2 regions of the Turicibacter faecis genome follow, and region 2 is predicted to be linked to the other one. Evidence: predicted binding sites of a transcription regulator. Region 2 holds the regulator's gene; the other holds the start of a gene.

Region 1 (9,645 bases), 440 kb from region 2:
TTAAGTAAACCATAAAGAAGGCTGGAATCATCATTAAATAAACATAAGATAACATCTTACTTGTTCCGTCACTTAATAATACCCCCAGTGAAGACATAGGAATTGGTAATCCGAGCCCAATAAATGATAACATGGCCTCAGTCGCAATCGCAGATGGAATTGAGAATGTCGCCATAACGACTAATTGACCAATAATATTTGGAAATAAGTGTTTGAAGATAATACGTGAACTACTTGCCCCTAAGGTTGTTGAGGCCATAACAAACTCTTGATCTTTTAATTTTAAGTATTGTGCACGAACAACGCGAGCAACTGAAATCCACCCTGTTAAACTCATCGCTACGATTAAGATAATAAATGCACCCGCTACATTGGATAAGTGAATATTAAAGAGACTTTCAACCCCTTGAATAAATGGTTTCTTTACACTACTAAAAATAATTAAAATAACCGTCGTTGGAATCGACCCTAAAATCTCAGTAATACGCATCATGACGTTATCAATAGCTGTTCCTCCATAGAAACCTGCAATCGATCCGTATAAAATTCCAAGCGTAAAATCAATAATTAATGATAAAAATCCGATAAGTAATGAAACTTGAACCCCCGTCCATAAACGCGTCCATACATCAAATCCTAATTCATCTGTTCCAAAATAGAAATATAAATGTTCAACATTCTTTTGAACATAGGCATTCACTTTAACCTTTAACATTTGAATCCCTTGATTATCAAGTTCTGTTTGATCTAATTCAAATGAATCTAAATTTGAATAAGTTGAATACTTACTCATCAATTCACTTGCAGGAACCTCTTCTGTTGAAGATGCCCCTCGTAATTGAATCGTAATCTTCATCTCTTCCCCTTGACCAGACCAAGAAACAATTTCATAATCATTTGGATGATATTTAATGCCTAACGCCTCCACGAATTCAGCCTTTTTCAGTGGCGTATTTAAAGCATTAACCTCTTCTGGAAGTGAACTTCCGACGAACAAATCAAATGCCGTCATTTTTTTCATACTCGTTCCATCAAAAATTCCTAGGTTTTCTAATCCTTTTACCCGAGGAGGAAGGTAACTTAATCGCGATTTTTCAATTTGTTTTCCTGTTTCCTCATCAATTAAAATAGGCGTTTGATTGTATTTAACGGCCTCTCCATTTTCATGTTTTGGGCCAACAATCGGTGCTAAAAACGAACAAATAACTAATAATAAAATAGCATACATGGAAATTAAAGCAGCTTTATTTTTTCTTAGACGACGCCACGCATCCTGCCAAAACGTTAAACTTTCCGTTTTAATTTCATCGCTCTGCCCCTGATGCATAGGTTCTAATTCGAATAAACTTGGATCAAATTTTTTAGAAATCATTATTTCGCACCTCCAGTTAAACGGATTCGAGGATCGATGACACCGTATAATAAGTCAATCACTAAAATAACAACGACATATAAAACGGCATAGAAGAAGGCAATCCCAAGTGTTAAAAATTGATCATTCATGGTTACCGAGTTTAACATTAATTTACTTAATCCAGGAACACCAAAGAACTGTTCAATAACTAAACTTCCGGTCATAATCGAAACAACCATTGGACCAACAACTGTAATAACTGGAATAAGGGCGTTACGTAAAGCATGATGGAAAATCACTTGCGATCTCGTTAATCCCTTTGCTCGCGCTAATAAAATATAATCCGTATTTAAAACTTCAATTAACTCTGATCGCATATAGCGCATTAATGAAGCAATAACCGGAACGGCCAATGAAATGGATGGTAAAATTAACGATTTAAATTCGTCCATCGCTGACACGCCTCGAACGGTATCCATCGGTTGATATAGAAGTGGTAACCATCCAAGTTTACTACAAATAAAGTATTGTAAGAATGCCGCTAGGACAAAGGATGGTATCGAAACTCCAAGTACCGAAATAATGGTAATTGTATGGTCAGCCCATGAATTTCGTTTCATTGCTGCAATAGCTCCGAATAAAATCCCAACAACCACTCCAATTAATAAGGCTAGGGCCCCCGGTTTAATCGTATAAGGAATACGTGTTAAAACAAGATCCGATACTTCTTGGTTTTGAAGTTTAAACGAAATTCCGAAATCTCCTTGAACAACACCTTTCATATAACGAACGTATTGAACTGGAATCGGGTCATCTAATCCATACTTTTGTTCTAAGATAATTTTTTGTGCCTCGGTTACTTTCTCCCCATCAAATGGGCTCCCCGGAATTAACTGAAGCAATAAAAAGTTTACTGTTAGAACCAAAAATAGTGTAATAATCATGTAACCGATCCGTTTTAAGATGTACTTAAACATGCTTATTCTCCCCCTTCGTATTCTCTCTCCCTCTTATTCATCATTCTGACTGAATAAAAAATAGATTTAAAAAAATAATAATGAGCTATTGTCATTTTTTAAATCTATATTTTAATCAACTTATTTTTATGATAAACAAGCATAAGACGACAAAATGTCTTATGCTTGTAAAACTATAAATGATCTCAATTAGTCTTGAATATCTACCCATTTATAGAAATAATCAGGTCCAACCGCTTGCTTCCAATAGTTTACTAACTTCGGACTACGTAAATTAACAACACCTTTTTGATATAACGGAATTAACGCTTGATCTTCACCTAATAAAATTTGTTCCGCTTCAACTAATGCATTCCAACGTGCTTCATAATCCGTTGCTAAATCCCCTGATTTTGCTGAATTAACTAACTCATCATATTTAGCATTTGAATATCCAATATTATTATGTCCCCCACCTGTGACGAACATATCTAAGTAAGTCATTGGATCAGCATAATCTGGGCTCCATCCTGATAACGCTAATTGATAGTCACCAGAAGAAACACGTGCTAATTTTTCTGGGAATGGAACCGGTGAAATCGTAACTGTTACACCAAATTCTCCTAAAACTTCTTGCACATCATTTTGAATCGCTGATCCCATTTTAATTGCTGAATCTGCTGATTGAATTAAAATTTCTAAATCAACTGGTCCTGTTACTCCAGTTTCTTCCATGGCTTCTTGCCATAATTTTTTAGCTTCTTCTTTATTATAAGTGTTAAATCCTTCATATGTCGTACGGAAATCTTGTCCTTCAACTGATGTTCCTTCAGGTCCGTATGCAAAGTTTTTTGGTACTAAATAATCAGCAACCATTGATCCATTAGCTAATACTTCATCTGTAATAAATGATTTATCAATCGCCATATTAAGAGCTTTACGCGCTTTAGCATTAGCTAATAATTTAGTTACTGGTGTTGCGGCACCATTTCCTTGGTTAACTTCTAAATAGAATACGCCTGGATCTCCCTCAGCCACTGCATCTGGACGTGATCCATAAGTGGCTACGTTTGTTCCACTTAGCTTCGCTTCCATTACACTACCGTCTGTATATAAGCTTACCCATGTATTATTATCGATGTTTTCATTGACAACAAAATCTACACCATCTAACGCTACATTTTCAGCATCCCAGTAAGATTGGTTTTTAGTTAAATAGAAGCTTTTTGAAATTTTCCACTCTGTAAATAAGAAAGGACCGTTATATAAGAAATTATCAACTGTTGTTCCAAATTTATCTTCTGTCACTTCATTAACAAATTTTTCATTAACTGGATAGAATGATGGGAACGCCATTAATGATAAGAAATAAGGTGTTGGAGCTTCTAATTTTACCTCAAACGTATAATCATCAACTGCTTTAAATCCTAATCCATCCATTAATTGTTGCATATTTTGATTTGCTTCCTCAACAGAGGCAAATCCTAATCCTTTAATCGCCTCTTCAGCAGAAGCAATTCCCTCTTCTAATTCGGCTTTTGCTTCATCATATTGTTGTTGTGCTGTTTGAGAATCCGTATCTTTATAATCTGAAACTTTTAATGACGATAATGTTTTTGAATCTGCATTATAAGTCACTAAGTTTGATGCTAATCCTAAAGCATCTCCAGCCCCTTCAATTCCGGCAGTTTCTAACATAAAGTTATACTCCGCCCCTGTATTAGGGTCAATTAATTGATTCCAAGAATAAACAAAATCGTGAGCGGTAACAGGTGCATATTCTTCCCCATTCGCTTTTACCCATTTTGCGTCTTCATTTAAATGGAACGTATACGTTAATTCATCTTCTGAGATATCCCAGCTTTTTGCTACCCCTGGCATGATTTCCCCATTTTCACCGAATGTCACTAATCCCTCTAAAATGTTACCTAACATTAAGAATGATACTGAGTCTGTAGCCTGCCAAGGTAGTAAGCTCTTGATGTTTGACGTTTCTAATAATTTTAAGACTTTGCCACCCGATTTTGCTTCCCCTGCACTCGGGTTTCCGTTACTATCTGCTGGATTTGCATCACCTGATGAACAAGCGGCTAGCCCAAAAGCACAGAAAGCAGCGGCGAAAATTCCTACTAATTTCTTATTCACGCTGTTTCCCCCTTACGTTTTTTATTACCATAATTGGTATTTTTTGTATCGCTCACGATACTTATTTACATTTTAACTTCCAAAATATAGTTTGTAAATCCTAATTTTAGTCTGTAATCGCTTTTATTATTTTTTTTGATTTTTTTTATTGACTATGACAAAAAACGTTCGTAATAAACCGTTCTGATTCTTTGAAATACGTAGAATTATTATAAATTTAGTCATTTTTTATGACAAAGTCTTATTTTAGAGACTATCTCTGCTATAATAGAGAAAATATAAGGGGGGAATCTATGATGCTAAAACAGTATCCTATCTTTTTCAAATCAATTTTATGGATAATAGGAATCACCTTTCTCTTTTTACTGAGACAAGGATTTTCCGCACTTCAATTCACGAATACACTTTTTCTCGTCTCTTTGTTTTTCTTTTGTATCTATGCTTTCAAATGGATTTTAGATCAGGGGACCTTTTATACGTTCCAATACTCGTGGCAAAAAACAAAACGATACGTCCTTTTTTTTCTTCCAAAATATTGGACAACAAAGGATGTCAAAGATAAGAAAAATGATTACGATGAAGCAACTGGGGAGAAAATTTTTCATAGTTTTGAAGAATTTTATGAGTATAAGCAATCTAAAAGGTGGCTAGATATCAATCAACTGTTAAGTTCAACACTCATCCTACTGGCCTTAAGCTTTATCCTATCATTTGCTATTCTTTAAAGTATAAAAAAACTCATGCCCAAACGGGACATGAGTTTTTTTTTTTATTTAATTTTTTTCATAAGACAACTCGATATTTCCATCAACGGCATCAACAATCACCGTTGTATCCATCTCAATATCGCCCGCAATTAAGGCACGAGCTAGTTTTGTTTCAATCGTACGTTGGATAAATCGTTTCAATGGACGTGCTCCGTAAACTGAATCAAATCCGGCTTCAGCGACATAGGCATGAGCAGCATCTGTTAATCGAACTGTGATTCGTTGTTCTTCTAAGCGATGATTTAATCCTGCAATAAACTTATCAACGATTTGGTAAATAATTGACTCTGATAATGGATTAAATGTAATAATTTCATCAATACGATTTAATAACTCTGGTTTAAAGTAATCGCGTAAAACTTCGAGCACTTGCTCTTGCGCTTGTTCAAAATCAGGGTTTTCAAGCAAAATATGTGACCCGATATTTGATGTCATAATAATAATTGTATTTTTAAAGTCCACCGTACGACCTTGAGAATCTGTGATACGTCCATCATCAAGGATTTGTAATAAAATATTAAAGACATCTGGATGAGCTTTTTCAATTTCATCAAGTAAGACAATTGAGTAGGGTTTACGGCGAATAGCTTCCGTTAATTGTCCACCTTCTTCATAACCTACATAACCTGGAGGCGCTCCGACTAAACGTGAAACTGCATGTTTTTCCATATACTCACTCATGTCAATTCGAACAATATGTTCCTCACTATCAAATAAAAATTCAGCTAATGCTTTCGCAATTTCAGTTTTACCAACCCCTGTAGGCCCTAAGAATAGGAACGAACCAATTGGACGATGTGGATCCTTAATTCCTGCACGAGCACGAATAATAGCATCACCAACTAAATCAATCGCATCGTCTTGTCCCATCACTCGGCGTTTTAATTCATCTTTTAAGTTTAATAGCTTTTCACGTTCCCCTTGAACGAGCTTAGCTATTGGAATTCCTGTCCAACGGGAAATAATTTCGGCAATCTCTTCTTCCGTTACATTTTCACGCAATAAGCGTCCTTCTTTTCCAGACTCGTCGTGTTGCATCGTTTCCACTTCAGCAATCTGTTTCTCTAAACTTGGAATTTTACCATATTGCAATTCAGCTGCCTTTTCATATTCCCCACGAGCTTGGGCATCCTCTAACGCACGGCGTGCTCCTTCGAGTTCTTTTTTAAGATCCGCAACTCCATGGATGGCTTGTTTTTCTTTTTCCCACTGTAATTTTAACACTTTTAATTCATCTTTTAAATTTGCTAACTCTTTTTGTAAAGTTTCAAGACGTTGTTTACTATTCTCATCTTTTTCTTTTTTCAACGCCGCTTCTTCAATTTCAAGTTGTGTCACACGACGGCTAATACGATCGACTTCTTCTGGTAATGAGTCAATTTCTGTACGAATTGTTGCACATGCCTCATCAATTAAATCAATCGCCTTATCTGGTAAGAAACGATCGGTAATATAACGATCCGATAATGTTGCTGCAGCGACAATAGCTCGGTCAGAAATACTAACGCGGTGGTGGACCTCGAAGCGATCTTTTAATCCACGTAAGATAGACACAGTGTCTTCAACGGTCGGTTCATTGACTTGTACTTTTTGGAAACGACGTTCAAGCGCAGGGTCTTTTTCAATATATTCACGATATTCTTTTAGCGTCGTTGCCCCAATACAATGCAACTCACCACGAGCTAGTAAAGGTTTTAACAAATTCCCGGCATCCATTGCACCATCTGTACGACCTGCCCCAACAATCGTATGAATCTCATCAATAAATAGAATAATGCGTCCATCACTATTTTTAACCTCATTTAATACTGCTTTTAAACGCTCTTCAAATTCCCCACGGTATTTAGCACCTGCAACAAGTGCTGCTAAATCTAACTCAAAAATCACTTTATCTTTTAAACTTTCAGGAACATCCTGTCTCACAATACGCCAAGCTAATCCCTCAACGATAGCCGTTTTACCGACCCCAGGTTCACCGATTAAAACAGGATTATTTTTAGTCTTTCTCGATAAAATTCGAATAGCACGACGAATTTCCTCATCACGCCCGATGACAGGATCAATTTTACCTGACTTAACATCCTCAACAAGGTCACGTCCATATTTTTCTAACACTTCATAAGTTGCTTCTGGATTTTGTGTCATCACTCTTGAATTCCCCCTAATCTGTGAAATAATTTCTTTTAGTTCTTTTTCCTTAATTCCATATTCTTTAATTAATTGCTTCATCTGATAATCTTTCGATTCGAGCATCGCGAGCAACACATGTTCAATCGATAAATAATCATCTTTCCATGCGCGCGCATAATCATCAGCTTTTAATAACGCTCGATTTAAATCAGCCGATACGTAAGGATCTCCTGTGGCACCTGTCACAGAGGGCTTTTTATCTAACATTTGCTTCAATGAATCTAATATATTATTTAAAGGATAACCTGCCTTTGTAAAAACACGAGCAGCTAATCCGTCATGATCTTGTAATAAAGTCGTTAACAAATGCGGGGTATCAATCTCTTGGTGATGTAACGAAGACGCAAGAGACTGTGCACCAACTAACCCCTGTTGCAACTTTTCAGTCATTTTATTAATATTCATAATCATCACTCCAATCCTTCATCATTTCTGATGATACTTTTATTATACGCCTGTTTTAGCACTCAGTCAATAAGAGTGCTAATAATTTTTAATAATAGCGTTTTTATTTATAAACTAACAATTATCTCCATAACTAATAGATTTAATAGCCTCTCAATAACTTTATTTAACTTCATAACCAACTATGATATGATAATTAAATGGAGGTGTTTCAATGGAAACTAGAAAATTAATTGTCACAGACTTAGATGGTACAGCTTTGCAGAACTGGGAAACACTCGACCCAAAAACCAAAGAAGCTTTAATGAAAGCTAAAGAAGAGGGACATATTGTCGTCATTGCAACAGGACGCCCAGCACGTGCGTCAGTCCACTTCTATAAAGAATTAGGACTTGATACCCCTATTATTAACTTTAATGGGGCATATATACATCATCCAGAAAATGAGAACTTTTCCGACATCGTTGCCCAAATTCCAACAGAAGTCATCATCACGCTCTTTGACTCAGAACTGAAAGATCTTATCGTTAATGCCTACTGCGAATACAAAGATCATCTCTATGTGTTAAATCAAGGGGATAGTGTTCGCGATTGGTTCCATATCGAATCATGCACATCTGTTAAATATGGTCCATTTAAAGAAACATTAGACGAACATCCAAATGGATTTATATTAGAAGCTAAAGAAGGATGTACCGAGAAGGTCATGTCTTTCCTTCGTGAAAACTACGGTGACATCGTAACCTGCCGAAACTGGGATGGCGATAATGCCAACATTATTGAAGTATTTAAATCAGATACGAACAAAGCAACAGCGATTGAGCAACTAGCAAAACATTTCAACATCGAACAAAAAGATATTATTGCTTTTGGAGATGGTGATAATGACATTGAGATGCTGACGTATGCTGGAACAGGTGTCGCGATGGATAATGCGATTGATAAGCTAAAAGAAGTCGCAAATGCGACCACAAAATCTAATAAAGAGAGTGGAGTTGCCCACTATATTCACGAATATATCTTAACGCAGAAGTAAAAAAAAGCTCATGGATAAAATCCATGAGCTTTTCTTCTTATTTTACAACAATATTCACTAATTTTTTAGGAACAGCAATTGTTTTAACAATTTCTTTACCCGCTACGAAATTTTGAACATTTTCATGAGCCATTGCTAATTCTAACATTTCTTCTTTTGAAATATTCGCCGCAACATCGATACGTGCACGTAATTTACCATTAACTTGAGCGATAATTGTGATTGTATCAGATACTAACTTCGCTTCATCATAAGTTGGCCATGCTTCGTAAGTCACTGTATTTTCATGACCAAGAACAGACCAAATTTCCTCCGTCATATGAGGAGCAATTGGATTTAATAATTTAACAAATCCTTCTACATACTCACGTGGAATACTTGTTGCTTTATACGCCTCATTCACAAAAATCATCATTTGTGCAATCGCCGTGTTAAAGCTTAATTTTTCATAGTCTTCTGTCACTTTTTTAACCGTTTCATGGTAAACTTTATCTAATTTTCCATCGTTATCAACCGTGATTTTTTCTGTTAATGTGTGCTCTGGTGTGACAAATAAACGCCATACGCGATCTAAGAAACGACGGCTTCCATCAAGACCCTCTGTTGACCAAGCGATTGCTGCATCAAGAGGTCCCATAAACATCTCATATAAACGCAGTGTGTCTGCGCCATGTGATTCAACGATATCGTCTGGATTTACAACGTTTCCTTTTGATTTAGACATTTTCTCGTTGTTTTCCCCTAAGATCATTCCTTGGTTAAATAAACGTTGGAATGGTTCTTTCGTCTCAA
Region 2 (9,645 bases):
TTGCATTCATTCCCCGGTCTATCATCTCGTTATATTTTTGATTAGGTAGAATAAGAACCTGGTGTTTAATATAGGGTTCGATTTGTTTGGCAAGGTGCAAAATTTCGCTATCTTTTAATGCTTTAGAATCTTTAACTCCCATGTCTTGAAGTTTTTTTATTTGATCCTGCGGGACGTAGGCACAACAAACGACTAATGGTCCAAAATAATCGCCTGTGCCAACTTCATCGCATCCGACGGCACTCATTGTTGCGATTTGTTCGGGAAGTTGTGAGTGTGATATCGTTGTTTTAGGAGTTGATTGAGCAGAAGATCCCCATTGTTTAGCTTCTACTTCAGGTGATTTTCCTTGAAAAACTACTTTTTTACTTAGATAGGCTGTAATTGTACAGTTTGCCGTTTTTGCTTGGAATAGTGTATGGTTAGGAATTTTAACGATATGTTTGCTATAATGCAGGTACATTTTTTCTAATTTTTCTTGAGAAACAGTTAATGTAATAGTGGCCATAGTCTTTCCTGCCTTTCTTCAGTGTCTAGTATGATTTTAACAGAAAAAGGAGATGTTTCCTATGAAAATATAATCTTTTTCCGTAAGGGACGCAGGGCCGGGAATAAAAATTTCAATGAAGTGAAATAATAAAAGAGATTATATATTTTTAATGAGTGGATGTCATCAATAGACATGGCTAGGTTTTTAGGTAAATTTGTGATAAAATAACATCGATAATATATTTGCATTTTTTAGGCAGTTGGAGTGAGATGAATGAAACAAGCCATTCAAATATTAGAATTTCATAAAATTAAACAGACAGTTGAATCATTATGTGCGTCATCACTAGGATTAAAGCGGGTAGCTTTATTAATGCCCTCTACAGATGAGAAGCAGGTAGAGTATACGTTAAATCAATCAGATGAAGCATTAAAGATTATTTTAGCATTGGGTGAGGCTCCGCTCGGGGGTGTAAGTGATATTACGGAACCGATTAAACGAGCTAAAATTTCGGCGTTACTGAGTGCAAACGAACTTTTAAGTATTAGCCGACTATTATATGCCGTTTCTCAACTTAAGGCGTTTTCGGATCGGTTAACAGATATAAAAGTTGAGGCCCCAATTTTTATGTCACAGGTAGACAGTCTAGTCTCACTAAATCGTTTGCAATCAGCCATTAATGATTGTATTGATGAAACGGGATCCGTTTTAGATAGCGCCTCACCTGAGCTGCGTACCATCCGACGAGCGATTCAAGCAACGGAAAGTCGAATTAAAGAGAAGTTAAATCAGGTTGTGGCTGAACGTCGAAATAAATTAACCGATGGAATTGTAACGATTCGAAATGAGCGATACGTTGTTCCCGTGCGTGCGGAAGCTAAAAATACATTTGGTGGAACCGTACATGATCAGTCGTCTTCGGGAAATACGTATTTTATTGAACCAAAAGAAGTGGTGGATTTAAATAATAAGTTACAAGAATACCATGTGGAAGAACGTCGCGAAATTGAGCGTATTTTAAGGGCATTAACAGAAGAGGTTAAAAAGTTTGTGGACGAATTATCTGTTAATGTCGACGTTTTAAGTGAAATTGACTTTATGTTTGCTAAGGGGAAATATGCCCGCCTTATTCACGGAATACGTCCAAAGATGAACCAAAAGGGGATTATACGTCTTGTCGGGGCAAGACACCCGTTGATTGATGCGCGTACAGTGGTCGCAAATGACATTGAAATTGGTGATGAATACACAACAATTGTGATTACCGGTCCTAATACCGGAGGAAAAACGGTCACATTAAAAACGGTAGGTTTACTGACGTTGATGGCGCAGTCTGGACTTTTGATTCCTGCGCATGCTTCTTCACAGTTAGCTATTTTTGACCATGTTTTTGCTGATATTGGTGATGAACAAAGTATCGAACAGAGTTTATCAACCTTTTCTTCTCATATGACTAATATTGTTCGTATTATGGAGCGCTTGACGGTGAATAGCTTAATTCTTTTTGACGAATTAGGAGCGGGAACAGATCCGAAAGAGGGGGCCTCGCTAGCCATTTCTATTTTAGACTATGTAAAGGTCAGAGGAGCAAGGACTATTGCAACGTCCCATTATCCTGAGTTGAAGGCTTATGCTTATGAATGTGATGATGTAATTAATGCTTCTGTTGAATTTGATATTGAAACTTTATCACCTACCTATCGTCTGTTAGTTGGCGTTCCGGGACGTTCAAATGCCTTTGAGATTTCCAAACGTCTTGGCTTAAAAGAGGCAATTTTAGAGGCAGCTCGTACGCGAGTTGAAACAACTAAGACAGAGTTAACGGATTTAATTACTAAGTTAGAGGATCGAGGATTAGAACTTGATCGAGAAATTCAAGGTCTTCAACAGCAAAATCAGGAAGTTGAACAAATGCGCTTAGACTATGAGCGAAAAATTGCTAAATTTGAGGCGGAGCGAGAAAAATTATTAGAGCAAATAAAAAAAGAGGCATTTGAAAATATTCGCCAGGCTAAGGAAGAGGCAGAACAAATTGTCGCTGATTTACGCCAAGCCAAAAAGGCGGCAGACTTGACGATAAAGGATCATGAATTAACAGAGAAGTTAACTGCTTTAAAGGCCTCAGAGGCAAAGCAAGCCGAGCAGTTTAAACGTAAGGCCCGTAACAAGGCTCCATTGAAGCCGGGAGATGAAGTTATGGTACTTTCACTCAATCGTCAAGGGGAATTAATTGAACAAACTAAAAATGGAGAATGGATGGTTCAGCTTGGCATGATGAAGGTAAATATTAAGGCGGATGACCTAGAGTATTTACGTAAATCTGTAAAGAAAAAGGATACGGCTAAAGGTAAAATGATTCATAAGCGTCGAACAGACATAGGGATTCAACTTGACTTACGAGGTGAACGTTATGAAGACGCCATGTTACGTTTAGATAAATATATGGATGAAGTATTGTTAGCGGGATATCAAACGGTGACAATTATCCATGGGCACGGAACAGGGGCTCTCCGTCAAGGTGTTCATAAATATTTAAAACAAAATAAACATGTGGCCTCATTCAGATTTGGTGGTGCTGGTGAAGGTGGAACTGGTGCGACGGTTGTCGAGTTAAAGTAAAAATGAAAAGCTGACTTCAACCCATTGTTGAAGTCAGCTTTTTGAATAAGATCGAGAGAAAATCGGGATTAGAGTTGCTTAGAGAGAAGTAACAACTTTTTATCTTCCTCATATTTATTTTTGTGATAAAAGAGTTCAGCAGTACTGTTTCTAGCTGTACATAAGTAAAGTTCTTTAACATCATTTTGAATCAGTTTTTCCTCAAAGGTTTTTAAAATAAGTGTTCCAATTCCTTTCCCCTGTAAAGAGTTTTTAATGCAAAATTCTCGTAGATAAAAATTAATATGATGATCGTACTGTTCCATACAACCTAAAATTAAGCCGCATAGCTCCCCATCAAAAAAAGCTTTCAAACCGTAAAAGGATTCCACATGAATCATTTGAGATAATCTTTTTTCGGCGGTCTCCGTCGTCCATTGCTCATTCCATGGACTACTATTAAATGTCTCAATAAAGAGTTGGGCTAATTCCTTAATATCTTGGGGTGTTATTTCGGTAAATGTCAACATACGTATTCCTCCTTTTACTTATTAAAATTATTATAAAAACCGCTGAGGAATCTTGTCAAGTATAGAAGAAAATGATAAGTATTTGAGGGTGAGGAACCATTGCCTGTATCTTAAATTAAAGAATTAAAGAGAAGGCGAAGCAATATCAATCTAAAGCTGTAGGATTTACATTTCATCTAATGAATGAGGATAGATTTAAAATATTGTGAGATAATAGGAAAGAAAGTGCAAGGTATTTGTAATTTCATGGGAATATGTTATACTTAATTTTAGAAAGAAAGATAAGAGGAGGAATATAGATGTCAGTTATTCATGCGACAGAAGAGTCATTTGCAAATGAAATTGCAGATGGATTAGTATTAGTTGATTTTTATGCCGATTGGTGTGGGCCTTGTAAAATGATCGCTCCTGTTTTAGACGAATTAGCACAGGAAGTTGAAAAAACAGCGAAGGTTGTAAAAGTTAACGTTGATCATTGTAAAGAAGTGGCAGCAGAATATCAAGTCATGTCAATTCCAACATTAATTTTGTTTAAAGATGGTCAAGCTATTCAACAAACGGTAGGTTTCCAACCAAAAGCTTCATTATTATCATTAATTGAAACAAATAAATAATAAAAAAGAAAAAAGAGGATATACTGAAGAAGTAGCCTCTTTTTTTATGTTTAAACAGAGGGGATAGGGTAAAAGAATAAAATGAAATAGAAAATAAAAAAATTAGCACTTAATTGTTGACAGTGCTAATAGGAAGATATATAATTGTATTAGCACTTGATGATGAGGAGTGCTAAAAGAGGTGTTTACATTGCTAACAGAACGGCAGATATTAGTTTTAAAGGCAATTGTAGAAGAGTTCATACAGACTGCACAACCTGTTGGTTCTAGGGTCCTTTCTAAAAAGGAGGATTTGAATTTCTCCGCGGCTACTATCCGTAATGATATGGCTGATTTAGAGGATTTAGGATTTATTGAAAAAACTCATACATCAAGTGGACGTGTTCCTAGTCAAAAGGGTTATCGTTATTATGTAGATTTTATCATCAATCAAGAACCAATAGAAACGACACCAGAGGTAGGAATATTTAAACAATTGTTAGAACAAAAACAATTTGAGCGCGAAACCACAATTAAAGAAGCGGTGCGTCTCCTATCAAGCTTAACAAATTATACGTCTATTTTACTTGGTCCCTCTAGGGATTACAGTCGGGTGAAAAAAATTCAGTTTGTTCCAATTTCTGCACGCCAAGCGGTATTTGTTTTAATTACGGATCAAGGGCATGTTGAAAGCCGAACAGTTACATTACCTGAAGATATGGACATTGCACGAATGGAGACTATTATTAAGGCGCTCGATGAATTATTAGTCGGTGAATACATCGGTCGGGTTCAAGAAAAATTGACTGAGAGTTTTGAAAATCAACTGCATGATTTCATTTCTTATAAGGAAGAGATTATGTATGCCATGTTACAACTTTTGACTCAGTCATTAAATCAACATAACTATATTTTAAGTGGAAAATCAAATATACTGAAGCAACCCGAATTTAACGATTTAGATAAAGCTTATCATTTATTTAATATGATAGAAGCCGACGAAATTGTTAAAGTGATAGAGGCCGATGAAGATAGCCACCAATTAACGGTCAAAATTGGACAGGAAAATGAGATTAAGGCGATGGAGGATTGTACACTCATTACAGTTCCTTATCAAATTAATGATTATGAATTTGGTAAGATTGCCGTTTTGGGACCCACTCGAATGGAATATCGCAAGATTATTCCTCTGTTAGAACAGGTCGCTCGCATTATGTCTGATTTATATAAATAGGAGGTGGGACGATTGAATAAGGAAGCCCAATCAGTTGAGGAATTAGACGAAACAACTATCGAAGAAAATGAATCAACGTGTTGTCAAGAAAATGAAGAGACAACAGAAGTTGTTGAAGAAGTTTCGGAAACAGAAAGTTTAAAGCAACAAATTGAAGATTTAAAAGATCAATTATTAAGAAATGCTGCTGAGCTTGAAAACTTTAAACGTCGAATGAATGAAGAACGTACACGTGAAATGAAGTATCGTTCCCAATCAATCGTAACAAGCATTATTCCAGCGATTGATAACTTTGAGCGCGCTTTAGCGACAACCGTTGAAGATGAAAGTACAAAAACATTTTTAACAGGCTTTAAGATGATTCACGCTCAACTTGTAGAGGCGTTAAAACAAGAAGGCGTTGAAGTCATCGAAGCAGAAGGTGTGGCTTTCGATCCAACTGTTCACCAAGCGGTGATGCAGGAGTCTGTTGAAGGTGTAGCTTCAGGTATTGTTTTACAAGAGTTACAAAAAGGATATAAGTTAAAAGATCGCGTGATTCGCCCGTCGATGGTGAAAGTAAGCGAATAAAAATAGATTAGGAGGATGAATCTCTATGGGTAAAATTATTGGTATCGATTTAGGAACAACAAATTCATGTGTCTCTGTAATGGAAGGTGGAGAAGCTAAGGTTATTGCGAATCCAGAAGGTTCTCGTACAACACCATCTGTTGTTTCATTTAAAGGTGACGAACGTCAAGTAGGTGACGTAGCAAAACGTCAAGCAATTACAAATCCAAATACAATCATGTCTATCAAACGTCATATGGGTACAAATCATAAAGTGACAATTGAAGGTAAAGAATATACACCACAAGAAATCTCAGCGATTATTTTACAAAACTTAAAAGCAACGGCTGAGGCATATTTAGGAGAGCCAGTAACGGAAGCGGTTATTACTGTACCAGCTTATTTTAACGATGCTGAACGTCAAGCGACAAAAGATGCTGGACGTATTGCTGGTTTAGATGTAAAACGTATTATTAATGAACCAACAGCTGCTGCGTTAGCTTATGGATTAGATAAAACAGATAAAGAGCAAATTATCTTAGTTTACGATTTAGGTGGAGGAACATTTGACGTTTCTATCTTAGACTTAGCAGATGGAACATTCGAAGTTTTAGCAACGGCTGGTGATAATCGTTTAGGTGGAGATGATTTCGACCAAGTAATCATTGATTGGTTAGTTAAAGAATTTAAATCTGAAACAGGTGTTGATTTATCAGCGGATAAAATGGCGATGCAACGTTTAAAAGATGCGGCTGAAAAAGCTAAAAAAGACTTATCAGGTGTAACATCTGTTCAAATTTCATTACCTTTCATTTCTATGAATGCGACAGGACCATTACACTTAGAAAAAACATTATCTCGTGCGCAATTTGATGCAATGACTGCTCCATTAGTTGAACGTACAATGGGACCAGTTCGCCAAGCATTAAAAGATGCAAAAATGACAGCAAATGATTTAGATCAAGTATTATTAGTAGGTGGATCAACTCGTATTCCTGCAGTTCAAGCGGCAATTAAAAATGAATTAGGAAAAGAACCAAATAAAGGGGTAAATCCTGATGAAGTTGTTGCAATGGGAGCTGCAATCCAAGGTGGAGTCTTACAAGGGGACGTTAAAGACATCTTATTATTAGACGTAACTCCATTATCTTTAGGTATTGAAACAATGGGACAAGTTATGACTGTCTTAATTCCACGTAACACAACAATTCCAACTTCAAAATCACAAGTTTTCTCAACGGCTGCTGATAACCAACCAGCTGTAGATATTCACGTTTTACAAGGTGAACGTCCAATGGCAAGCGATAATAAAACATTAGGACGCTTCCAATTAGGTGATATCCCTGCGGCACCTCGCGGAATTCCTCAAATTGAAGTAACATTTGATATTGATGCAAATGGTATCGTTAATGTTAAAGCGAAAGATTTAGGAACACAAAAAGAACAACGTATTACTATTACTTCGGGATCAGGATTAACAGACGAGGAAATCGATCGTATGGTTCGTGAAGCAGAAGAAAATGCGGATGCGGATGCAAAACGTAAAGAGCAAGCTGAAATTCGTAATGAAGCTGAGCAATTAATTTTTGCTGCACAAAAATCAGTTAGCGAATTAGGTGACGAAGTAACGGCTGAAGAAAAAGCTAATGTTGAATCAGGTGTTGAAGCATTACAAAAAGCATTAAGCGAAGGTAATGTGGATGAAATTAAAACGAAAAAAGAAGAACTTGAAAAAGTTGCTCAAGAATTAGCAGTTCGCGTGTATTCTAAAGCAGCAGAAGCTGCAGGGGCTGCACAAGGTGAAGGAAATTCAGGCGATGATTCAGTTGTAGACGCTGAATACAAAGAAGTATAATAAAAAAGTGAAAAGTCAAAGTCTACTATGACTTTGACTTTTTTTATGATATAGTTAGGAAAGTAGAAGAAGAGGAGGGTAAAGACGTGGCAAAACGTGATTATTATGAAATCCTTGGGGTTTCAAAAACGGCAAGTGATATCGAAATTAAACGTGCATATCGTAAATTGGCAAAACAATACCATCCGGACGTTTCGAAAGAGGAAAATGCGGAAGAAAAATTTAAAGAAGTACAGGAAGCCTATGATGTTTTAAGTGACGAACAAAAACGTGCGGCTTATGATCAATTTGGACACGCTGGAGCTGAAGGATTCGGTGGAGCCGGTGGCTTCGGAGGATTTGGCGGATTCGGTGGAGCCGGAGGCTTCGAGGATATCGGGGATATTTTTGAAAGTATGTTTGGAGGAGGCTTCGGAGGATTTGGTGGCGGAGCCGGCCGCCGAAATCCGAATGCTCCACAACGAGGAAATGATTTACAACAATCGATTACTATTTCTTTTGAAGAGGCAGCCTTTGGTGCAACAAAAGAAATTTCAGTGACACGTGAAGAAGAGTGTACAAAATGTGGTGGAAGTGGTGCTCGCTCAAAAGATGATATTGAAACATGTACAAGATGTAACGGTAGCGGACGTGTAACAGAAGTCCAAAATACTATTTTAGGACGAGTTCAAACACAAAGTGTTTGTCCGGATTGTCACGGAGATGGTAAGAAAATTAAACACCGTTGTGATGCTTGTCACGGACGTGGAACAGTCAATAAAACAAAAACAATTGAGGTTAAGGTTCCTGCGGGAATTGATGATGGACAACAAATTCGCCTAAGTGGTCAAGGAGAGGCAGGTAGAAATGGTGGTCCAAGCGGAGATTTATATGTTGCATTCCGTGTTTTACCACATGACTTCTTTGTCAGAGATGGCTATGACCTTCGATGTGAAATTCCAATTTCATTCTCTCAAGCAGCCCTAGGTGCCGAGGTTGAAGTACCAACCTTAAACGGTAAGGTCGCGTTGAAAATTCCAGAAGGAACACAACCAGGAACAGAATTTAGGGTACGTAATAAGGGAATTAAATACATTAACCGTGAGATGACAGGTGATCTTTACGTTAAAGTAAAACTTGTTGTTCCAAAGAAATTAAATCATCGTCAAAGAGAACTATTGAATGAATTTGATCAGTTAGAGGATAAAACAGGGTCAATTTGGGATCGATTAAAAAAAGCTTTTAAATAAGTGAAGGGGTTGTGAGATAATGATCTTGCAACCTCTTTTTTAAGCGATGAATGACAAAATTTTATGTTTAGATTATTTTATGATATAATAAAAAAATATAAAAAGTGGCTAGAATGTTATAAAATGATTGTAAGTGATACTAGCTCAATAATTTGAAATAGAGGTGAAGTAATGAACTGGTTGGAATTAAGTTTTCATACGAGTCATGAATCTTACGATTTAGTCAGCAATATTTTTATTGAAGCTGGTTCAAAAGGGGTTCTAGTTGAGGACTCTCATACATTAACAGAGGCGCATGAAGATCAATTTGGTGAGATTTATCGTCTTAATCCCGATGATTATCCGAAAGAAGGGGTTGTTATAAAGGGATATCTTGCCGTAACTCCTGATATCGAGCATCAATTAGAATATGTAAGGACGCAATTATTAAATTTAAATGAATCGCAACAACTCCTTCAAATTCGTCAGTTAGATGAGGAGGACTGGGCCAATAGTTGGAAAAAACATTATCAACCTATCGAAATTACGGAGCGTTTAGTGATTAAACCGTCATGGTTAGAACCAACA

The links. The regulator HrcA, encoded in region 2, represses chaperone genes, less so after heat shock. The targets are predictions, from matches to a motif close to TTTTAGCACTNNNNNNNNNNNAGTGCTAAAA.
Region 1: the regulator HrcA is predicted to act here: its motif matches at 7,871-7,901, upstream of clpB (ATP-dependent chaperone ClpB).

What each region holds. Positions count from the first base shown of each region.
Region 1 is NZ_AP028127.1:1,766,347-1,775,991, forward strand. Features, by position in the region: gene AACH31_RS08785 (ABC transporter permease) at 1-1,372, opposite strand, end outside; gene AACH31_RS08790 (ABC transporter permease) at 1,372-2,331, opposite strand; gene AACH31_RS08795 (peptide ABC transporter substrate-binding protein) at 2,521-4,455, opposite strand; gene AACH31_RS08800 (DUF3899 domain-containing protein) at 4,752-5,180, shown strand; gene clpB (ATP-dependent chaperone ClpB) at 5,229-7,817, opposite strand; gene AACH31_RS08810 (Cof-type HAD-IIB family hydrolase) at 8,032-8,853, shown strand; gene leuS (leucine--tRNA ligase) at 8,891-9,645, opposite strand, start outside.
Region 2 is NZ_AP028127.1:1,325,622-1,335,266, reverse strand. Features, by position in the region: gene rnhC (ribonuclease HIII) at 1-508, opposite strand, end outside; gene AACH31_RS06340 (endonuclease MutS2) at 764-3,109, shown strand; gene AACH31_RS06335 (GNAT family N-acetyltransferase) at 3,178-3,618, opposite strand; gene trxA (thioredoxin) at 3,918-4,232, shown strand; gene hrcA (heat-inducible transcriptional repressor HrcA) at 4,414-5,445, shown strand; gene grpE (nucleotide exchange factor GrpE) at 5,458-6,015, shown strand; gene dnaK (molecular chaperone DnaK) at 6,041-7,849, shown strand; gene dnaJ (molecular chaperone DnaJ) at 7,936-9,078, shown strand; gene prmA (50S ribosomal protein L11 methyltransferase) at 9,250-9,645, shown strand, end outside.